3 regions of the Paenibacillus sp. UMB4589-SE434 genome follow, and region 3 is predicted to be linked to each of the others. Evidence: predicted binding sites of a transcription regulator. Region 3 holds the regulator's gene; each other region holds the start of a gene.
The links. Region 3 encodes Rex, which represses fermentation and respiration genes when NADH is low (regulators of the CRP and FNR family bind a similar motif). Its sites were predicted from a motif close to TTGTGAAATATTTCACAA; they were not measured.
Positions count from the first base shown of each region.

Region 1 (3,290 bases), on a different contig from region 3:
GGCCCGTCCCTTCATAAGTTCCATCTTTATATTTACCAGAGTCTCCGCAACCGGACAACAGCAGTGCTGCTGCAAGGCCAAGCGCTACCCACGAAGCTGCTTTTTTCATCGTTAATCTCTCCCCTGCATCATTTTAATCTTATACTCCCTGTATAGAAACAGTAATACGAATTAGGCCATGTTAGGATTTAACTAACTTTGCTGCGTTCGTGCCTGCAATTTTGCCAAATGTAATAATATCAGCCAAGGCGTTGCCACCAAGACGGTTACCGCCGTGTACGCCGCCAGTTACCTCGCCCGCTGCATATAAGCCATTAATAATGGTACCATCCTCTTTTAACACCTGTGCATCTGTATTAATTTTGAGACCGCCCATCGTATGGTGAACGGCAGGTGTAACCTCAATAGCATAATAAGGACCTTTGTTCAGTTCACGAGGCAAGTCAGCACGTTCGAATTGGCTGTCTTTACCCGCTTTGACCAGCTCATTATAAACTTTTACCGAATCAGTCATGACTGCTTTATCCACGTTAAGCTTCTCCGCCAGCGCCTCTACGCTGTCTGCTTCTGCAACCAAGCTCATGTTAAAATATTCTTCTGTTGCTTTTAAGCTGTTACGCATCCCTTTGTCGAAAAATAAAAAGGCGCGTCCGTCTTTTTGGTCCAGAATCGCTTTGGACACGACGTCACGTGTCAACAGCTCATTTACAAACCGCTTACCCTCTTTGTTTAATAAGATTGCCCCGTTGCCACGTACTGCTTCTGTTACCATGACACCTTTATCTGGAACTACGGTCGGGTGTGTCTGTATTTCCGCTATATCTACAAGACCTGCACCAAGCTTGTTGGCCATATCCATCGCTTCACCTGTTGCACCAGGATGATTGGTAGTCGCAAAGCCTTTCAGTTCAGGCTTGTATTTAATGACCATGTCTTGGTTGGCAGAGAATCCGCCCGTTGCCAATACGACAGCCTTTGCATTAATTGTATATTCCTTGCCCTCTTTATCTTTTGCTTTGACACCCGTTACATTACCGTCTTTATCCGTCACGATCTCTGTCAGTTCATTACGTGTACGCACATCGATGCCTTTATCCTTAGCTGTCTTGTCCAATACCGAAGCGATATGAGAGCCCACAGCTGCGCCGCCTGTAGGGCGATGCGTCCGATTCACACTAGCACCCGCCATCCGGCCTACGTCAGACAAGTCTGCGCCAAAGCCCTCAAGCCATTCCACGGAGCCTTTGGCATTAGTCGTTAATACTTGAACAAGATCCGGATTGTTCTTATCATATCCGCCCTTCATCGTATCTTCGAAAAATAACTGCTGGCTGTCTTTAATCCCTTTTGCTATTTGCTGCTTGGTGCCGGCTGCATTTAAGCCGCCAGTAGCACGCGTTGTGTTGCCGCCGACCATCGGCATCTTCTCAAGGACGATAACCTTAGCCCCATCTTCCGTTGCTTTGACTGCAGCTGACAGACCTGCTCCGCCTGCGCCGACCACAACGACATCTGCCGTTTCCCCTTTGCCACCGCAGCCTGCTAACATGGACATCACCATAACAGCCGATAATACTGTTGCTACCCACTTCTTCATTAAAATACTCCCTTTCAGCTTAGTTTAGTGTTAACCCTAGCTTTATCTCTACTGCCATTAAGTGAACAACCACATATCAATGTGATGTTAAATATAGTGAATATTTTCACTTAATAACTCAGTTTTAGCTTATCACGTTATCGATATCATTCATGTGAAAAAGTTCACTTTTGAATTTTGTAATTCATGACACCTAAAATTTGAATTTATTATCAATTCCGTTTTAATACTCCATTATTTAGAAATATTTAGATTGTGCCAACACCTGTGCAGCTTCCTTTCCATTCCTTATAACACCACTATCCCGCTTTGCTCACATGATTCCTGCAAAGTTGCGACAATGGATACCCGCCTGAGCTGCGGGGAGAGTGAAACTAAGGTGCTAAATCCATAATAAAAGACCGCCCCAAAAGCACATTTGCTTCAGAGACAGCCTTGGTCCGCATAATTATATAAATAGATACTAATTGAGATGAGGCTTCACATTTGTAACAGAAGCTCCAGTTGAAGCTTGGGATACGGCTGGTGAACCTACTTTCTCGACAGGTGCATCTGCTCCAGCGTGTGCAGGTTCATACTTCTTCAAATAGGCCATATAATAAGCACCTGCTACAAATACGGCACCCCCGACCAGATTGCCGAGCCACACAGGGATAAAGTTAGTCATATACTGGCCCCAGCTATAGTGCCCTTCGAAGATCGCAGCGGGAATAACAAACATGTTGGCCACCACGTGCTGAAATCCAATCGCAACAAACGCCATTGTTGGAAACCAAATACCGAGAATCTTTCCACTGAAGCTTTTGGAACCATAGGCGAGCCATACGGCCAGCGCTACAAGCCAGTTACATCCAATTCCCGACACGAATGCTTGCAAGAAAGTATCATGAAGCTTATGTCCTGCAATATCAATCGTTTTCTCCAAGTACACGCCGCTTCCTGTTAGCCCTACAATGTGGCCGAAGAAATAGGCAACAAATAATGCACCCAAAAAATTCGTTATTGTAATCACAATCAGGTTACGGATAACCTCTATTGTGGAAATACGTCCCTTCATACGCGCCAATGGCACCGCCATCATGTTGCCGGTTAGCAGTTCACCGCCAGCTAGCAGCACCAGAATCAACCCGACAGGGAACAACGCTGCTCCAATCAAACTGTTTATGCTGCCCCACTCAGCGGGTGCGCCTGCTGTTACACGAATATATAATAAATACCCGAGCGCGATAAACGCACCTGCCAAAAAGCCTAACAGAGCCATCACGCTTAAAGGATTACGAGCCTTTACTACTCCAGTCTCCACGGTAGCTGCTGCAATCTCTTGCGGCTTTAAGTAGCCTGCCATGTTGATTCCTCCTCTATGACTAATCATCTTTATATGTGTGGGATCACGAATGGAAATTAGCTAAAATTCTTATATTTCTATAATAGCTAACCTTCCATATAGATAATGTGCAATATATCACAATCATCTGCAATCTACAGGCTGAAACCTTAAATTCATCTTACCTCTCGTGCTGCACTACTTGTCCACGCACGAGATAACTGCTCGTCACATATTCTATACCAAACATAAAGGACAGTTAGGTTATAAGCCCCACTTTTAATGAGGAGGGAGTAGTATATAAATGCCTAATAATGCCGTCTTTAATACGACATCCACGCAGCTGTACGCACTGCTCACCAATACCTA
Region 1 covers NZ_JASOYK010000002.1:298,195-301,484, reverse strand. The annotation lists gene QP775_RS11535 (FMN-binding protein) at 1-109, opposite strand, end outside; gene QP775_RS11530 (flavocytochrome c) at 182-1,597, opposite strand; gene QP775_RS11525 (formate/nitrite transporter family protein) at 2,061-2,942, opposite strand; gene QP775_RS11520 (hypothetical protein) at 3,226-3,290, shown strand, end outside.
Region 1: QP775_RS11530 (flavocytochrome c) is a predicted target of Rex. The motif match lies at 1,750-1,767, and genes of this name have one in related genera.

Region 2 (3,290 bases), 230 kb from region 3:
CACGTTCCACGTATCCCAATTTGACCATCATAGGGTCCGTTACGATCATCACACGTTCGATATCCGGCATTTTCGCCAAGTATTGTGTGGAGCCTTTTTCAAAATACACTTTGTTAGGAACTTTAAACCATTGCATGTTCACTGTACGCTTCGCCACCCGTTTGATGTTAATAAGATTAACTGCCGATACGTTGTTCGAAGTCGAGTTGCGACCATAAGAACCACAGCCCAGTGTAAGAGATGGAATGTTGGTATTGTACAAATCGCCGATTGCTCCGTGAGTCGACGGCGAGTTAACGAGAATACGTCCAGTAGGCAAGCGATCACCGAACTTTGCAATCACCTCTTCGTTATTCGAATGAATAACCGAGGAGTGGCCCATACCGCCGAAAGCGACGATTTCAGCTGCACGATCGATGCCTTCTTGCGCTGTTTTTACTTTATAACAAGCAAGCACAGGGCTTAATTTCTCAGCAGACAACGGGAATTTAGGTCCTACTCCGTCGAGTTCAGCCACCAGTATCTTGGTGTCGGCAGGCACTTTGATGCCAGCCATTTCAGCGATCTTAGTTGCTGGTTGACCAACAATGTTCGGATTTACTGCGCAAGTCTCTGCCTTGATCGCCATCGCTTGCAATTTCGCTGTTTCTTCTTTATTAGTAAAATAGCAGCCGTAATACTGCATTAATTTTTTCACTTCGTTGTATACCGGTTCCTCAATAATAACCGCCTGTTCCGATGCACAGATCATACCGTTATCAAATGTTTTGGACAAAATCAAGTCCGTTACGGCCTGATCCAGCTTCGCACTTTTCTCAATGAAGCAAGGTACGTTACCAGGTCCTACACCCAGTGCTGGCTTGCCAGCGCTGTATGCTGCTCGAACCATTCCAGAACCGCCTGTTGCCAGGATCAACGCTACATCAGGATGATTCATCAAGGCGTTGGTAGCTTCCATCGAAGGCATCTCAATCCATTGGATACAGTGTTCAGGCGCACCGTACTTCACTGCGGCTTCTGCCAGCACTCTTGCTGCTTCGGCACTGCACTTCTGTGCGGATGGATGGAAAGCAAAGATGATCGGGTTCCGTGTCTTAATGGAGATAAGCGCCTTAAACATGGTCGTTGAAGTCGGATTCGTAACCGGTGTTACGCCCATTACAATGCCGACAGGCTCTGCGATTTTTACACAGTTATCATAATCATTGTCTTCAATTACACCAACCGTTTTGGCATATTTGATATGATTATGAATGTATTCCGTTGCAAAAATGTTTTTCGTGATTTTGTCTTCGTATACACCACGACCCGTTTCCTCTACTGCGAGTTTGGCAAGCATCATATGCTTGTCAAGACCGGCAAGCGCCATTTGTTGAACAACAACATCGATCTGCTCCTGGTTCATGGACATAAATGCTTCATGAGCCTTCTTCGCACGATTAATCAGTTGTTGAATATGCGCTTCGACATTTGTTGCTTCCTTCATCTCTACAGTTGGTTTCACTTCTGCTTTTGCCATCATTCTCCGCCTCCAGTAAGGGTATATTTACCAAACACCGATCTCCGTTCTATTATACCTGTTATCTATTGGATCAGGGTGTCAGATCTAAAATTTATTATGTGAATCATTTCACAACTCAATCATAATACGAAGTTCTGTAAATATCAAGTGATTTTTTTCACGTAGTAAAAACATTTTTAAATAACTTTGTTGGCGTGCTTTTAATATTGTATAAAAACGCATCCACAGCACCTGTTTAACAGATTGGCCGATGTTATACAATACAAGGTATGCCCCATTGTTGGATAGATTTGTTTTGGGTATTTCACACTCACAGTGGGCATATTTATAGTCAGCATGCTGCATCAAAACGAAAAACTTCACTATATATGCACAATGTTCAACAATTGTTCTCATAAATTCATTTAAATTATAAATTAAATTGACAATAATCACTGGAACGTCCAATATATAAGTAACGTATTAAATAGTGAAACAAGTCACAAGGTTTCTATGAGGTAGTTAACAGCTAAATCTAATACCATGAGCCTAGAGACCTATTGGAGGAGAACGGAGTGGAACATATGAGCGAACAATACGGAGACAATTCAAATATTACTTGTTTCTCGGATCAGAACCGAGAACGTATCCTTTCCATAGCAAAGGATCGCACGTACCCCGAAGGCTCTCACCTATTTTGGGAAGGCGACACGGCAGACAAGTTGTTTATGTTGAAGAGCGGACGTGTCAAAGTTACCAAATCAACGGATGAAGGTAAAGAACTTATTTTATATATGTATCAAGCCGGAGATCTTGTCGGTCAAGTCGATCCTTTCCACAGTACAAAGCACAGCTTTACTGCTGAAGTCATTGAAGAAGGTGAAGTTGGCCTGATCGAGCAGCGTGATCTGGAGGTGCTAATCTGTCAGCATTGCGACTTCTCAATAGATTTTATGAAGTGGATGGGAATTCACCACCGCTTGACGCAGACGAAATTCCGCGATCTGATGATGTATGGTAAGCCAGGCGCACTATGCTCTACATTGATTCGGCTATCGAACACGTACGGTCAAGAACTGGAAGATGGCGGGAAACTTATTAATAAAAAGATAACCCATACAGACCTCTCCAACATGATAGGCGCAACTCGTGAAAGTGTAAACCGGATGCTGAGCGACCTGCGCAAGAAAGGCGTCTTGGAATATGACAATGGCATGATCGTAATACGTGAATTGGAGCATCTGCAGGATGTATGTCATTGTGAAATGTGTCCAAAGGAAATTTGCCGAATTTAGAGATACCGGAAACAATTTGGTTCAATCACCCTCCACTGCTACACCTCCTCTCTAGCTATGACATAATCGCGCTGCAAACGGTCACCTTGCAGCGCGATTTTTTGCCTTTGGCCGCATCTATGCCTTACTTCGTATGTTATGCAGAAGTGAGAGCATACTTCCATAACAAAAGCCTTGTCCTCACACAGCTTGTTCAGCTGCTAAGGAGCAAGGCTTCTTATGGGGTCTTGTTATCAATATCGATCTCAATATGATCATCGGATTGAATCAGAAAAGTAAGCATCTGATCTGAAGGTATAACTTTGTTATTTACCTTTACACGCGCAACCGTGTCTTTAGGCAGCGGCTTGTCGCCTATTTGCTTAATCTCGGTGCCGTTCTCTGCCATTCTTATGTGCCCGAATTGTTCAAATATATCAGCCAGTGTGCAGTTCTCCTGCCACGGAATCGCATACGTATTCGTTAAATGCGGAGCAAGCTTGCCGCCGTCTATA
Region 2 covers NZ_JASOYK010000001.1:90,298-93,587, reverse strand. The annotation lists gene adhE (bifunctional acetaldehyde-CoA/alcohol dehydrogenase) at 1-1,522, opposite strand, end outside; gene QP775_RS00395 (Crp/Fnr family transcriptional regulator) at 2,086-2,796, shown strand; gene QP775_RS00390 (hypothetical protein) at 3,014-3,290, opposite strand, start outside.
Region 2: adhE (bifunctional acetaldehyde-CoA/alcohol dehydrogenase) is a predicted target of Rex. The motif match lies at 1,619-1,636, and genes of this name have one in related genera.

Region 3 (3,290 bases):
CGATACAAGATCGGTATGTGGCAGCAAATGAGGCTGGTCAATGTTCACAGCAACAAAATCTGCCTTCATACCCACTTCAAGCAGTCCGACATCTTGCAGTCCGATTGTACGCGCACCATTAATCGTAGCCATACGCATCGCCTCTGCGGCAGGAACAGCCGTTGGATCGCCCGATACCCCTTTATGAATCATTGCTGCCAGTCGCATTTCCTGGAACATATCCAAGTTGTTGTTGCTTGCCGCACCGTCCGTTCCCAGGGATACATTAACTCCAGCGCGTTGAAGATCTACAACTCTTGCAATCCCACTCGCAAGCTTCAAGTTGCTAGCTGGATTATGAGATACACCTACATGATGACGTGCAAGCACTTCAATTTCTTCATCTGTCAAATGAACACCATGAGCTACAAAGGACGGTCGGCTAAAGAAGCCCAATTTCTCGAGATGAGCTACTGGACGCAGGCCATAATCTTTGACGTTCTGCTCTACTTCCGCTCGTGTCTCAGACATATGTGTATGCAGCATCAAATCCATATCGTGCGCTGCCTGTACGAATTTCTCTATAAACGCTGGTGGACACGTATAAGGAGCATGAGGGGCTAGCATTGTCGTAATGCGCCCTTCCGCCTGACCGTTCCAATCTTTCGCGAATTGGACCGCTTCATTCAGCTTCATCTGCTGTACCTCATCACTGCACAAGCCGATTGCACCACGCATCAGTGCTGCACGGATACCCGCCTGCTCGCTTACCTTTGCTACTTCATTCATATGATCGTACATATCAACAAAGGTAGTCGTGCCGCCCTTTAACATTTCCAGAACAGCCAATGCAGTGCCCCAGTATACATCCTGATCCGTAAACTTTCCTTCCATAGGCCACATTTTCTCTTCCAGCCATCTTTGAAGCACCATATCGTCGCCATAACCACGAAGCAGCGTCATGGCAGCATGCCCATGCGTGTTCACAAGACCAGGCATAAAGAACAGCCCGTTCCCATCAATAATTTGCGCATCGGCTTGATGATATTGTTCAGGCAAATCTGCACCAATATGCATGATCCGACCATTTTCAACTACCATATATCCTTTGAGAGTCGAACTAGTCGCATCTGGCTGCAATTGTGCAAATAAGCCATTACGTACGATTAATGTTGTCGTCATGTGTCACCGTGTCCTTTCCTTCTTCATCATCTTGTAAATAATACGCCAGGCTGAACAGATCAGTCGTAAAGTCAGCCGTATGCACACGGATATGCGCTGGAACTTTTAAAATAACAGGTGCAAAGTTCAAAATCGCCTCAACTCCCGCCTGAACGAATTGATCTGCGACTTGCTGTGCTTCCAGTGCGGGTACAGTAATTATCCCAATACGGATACGATTCTCGATCACGGTAGATTGTAATTCTTCCATCGGTTGAACGCGTAGATTGTTAATAGTCGTATTTATTTTGGAAGGCTGCGCATCAAATACGGCTACAATCTTCATGTTATCATTCAAATATACCGTGTAATTACATAAGGCATGTCCTAGCTTACCAGCACCAACCAAACCAACGTGCACTTTCTGATCCAGCTTTAGAATATGCTTGATCTGCTCAATCAAATACGACACGTCATAGCCGATCCCTTTGCGTCCGAAATCTCCGAAATAAGCCAAATCTTTGCGAATCTGAGCCGGATTCAAATCCAGCTTCTGCCCAAGATCCTGCGAGGATACAGTCAGAACCTCACGTTGCTTTAATTCCAACAGATGGCGCAGGTAAATCGGTAGTCGACGAACGACTGCTTCTGATATTTTTAACGTCTTCATCGATAGAGCCCCCTCTCGATAGTTAAATACAGTTGTAGAGTTCTTAGCTGTTATTGTCTATCGTTTCGTTATCTTCTAACCAGGTTTCGATCCGAGGCACTAGTTGATCCGTCGCCATATGTTCCATCTTCGGACCTGGCAGCGAGTATAAGAAATGCTTGCCATAACTTGTCTCAATTACACGCGTATCATAAATGATGACGATTCCTTTATCCCGAGTTGTACGTACCAAACGTCCAAATCCCTGCTTAAATCGAATGACGGCTTGCGGTATAGACAGCTTGCGAAACGGGTTTTGCTTCTGTCTTTTCAGGCGATCCGACTTCGCTTCTACAAGCGGATGATTCGGCGGCTGGAACGGCAATCGAACAATAGCGAGGCAAGTAAGTGCATCACCAGGAATATCTACACCCTCCCAGAAGCTGCTTGTACCCAGCAGCACAGAAGACGTCTGCTCCTGAAATCTTCGAGTCAGCTTACTCCGGTTGCCGCTATCCATCCCTTGTCCCAGCACTTGAATTCCATGCGGCGCTAGCGAATCTTTGAGCTGTTCATAAACATCTTTGAGCATGCGATAAGATGTAAAGAGTACGAGCATGCGGCCGCGGGTTACTTTGGCAATATCCCCTATCGATTGAGCCAGCTTGCTGTTAAATAGCGGGTCACCTGAACCTTTAACAGTAGGAAAATCTCGCGGAATAACAACCAGTGCTTGTTCTCGGTAATTAAATGGAGAAGGTAAAATCACGCTGTGCAGCCTACCATCCCGTGCAGCTTCCTTCAAACCAATCTGTTCTTCCACGAACTGGAACGACTTGTCAACAGATAATGTCGCCGATGTTAAAATAATGCTTTTCTTCGGTTCGAAGAAATAACGATTTAAAGCTTCGCTTACGTCAACTGGCACGCCGTACATCTGCATTGATTTATGACGGTACTGCATGTTGCCTTCCATCCAATAAACAGTATCAGGTTCCGTACCCTTCATAAATTGCCTGAATTCATCTCTGACTTCAGCTAAATCTTTAAATAGCCCTGTAACATCAACAACAACGGCTTGCAGTTCTTCATCATCAACATCTTTCCACTCATTGACCAACTTCTCACCCGTTCGAACGATGTCACTTAAACGTACATGCACATCTTCTTCCAACTCAGTTACACCGCTCCAAGACTCTGGCCGTGATTGTGACTGCAGCCTCAGTACGGATTGCCCTGCTTCCGCCTGACCCGCTTCAGGCGGTGGCATTAGTTGGAACAATGCATCGTTCATCCGATCCCACACTTCTCGTACATCCGCAAGCTGAGTGAGCAGCTTCTCAATGCCCTCAGCCCAAATCATCGCTTTCTCGTTGCCTGATAGACGCAAACGCATCTGTAGAAGAATAAGCGCCCCGTTCTTGCTGTCCTTAAACAATCGAATAAGGGGATGAATTAGTGAAAAGTATTGCAAGTGAAGACCAAGATGCTTCCCTGCTGT
Region 3 covers NZ_JASOYK010000001.1:320,028-323,317, reverse strand. The annotation lists gene QP775_RS01545 (amidohydrolase) at 1-1,161, opposite strand, end outside; gene QP775_RS01540 (redox-sensing transcriptional repressor Rex) at 1,136-1,810, opposite strand; gene dinG (ATP-dependent DNA helicase DinG) at 1,854-3,290, opposite strand, start outside.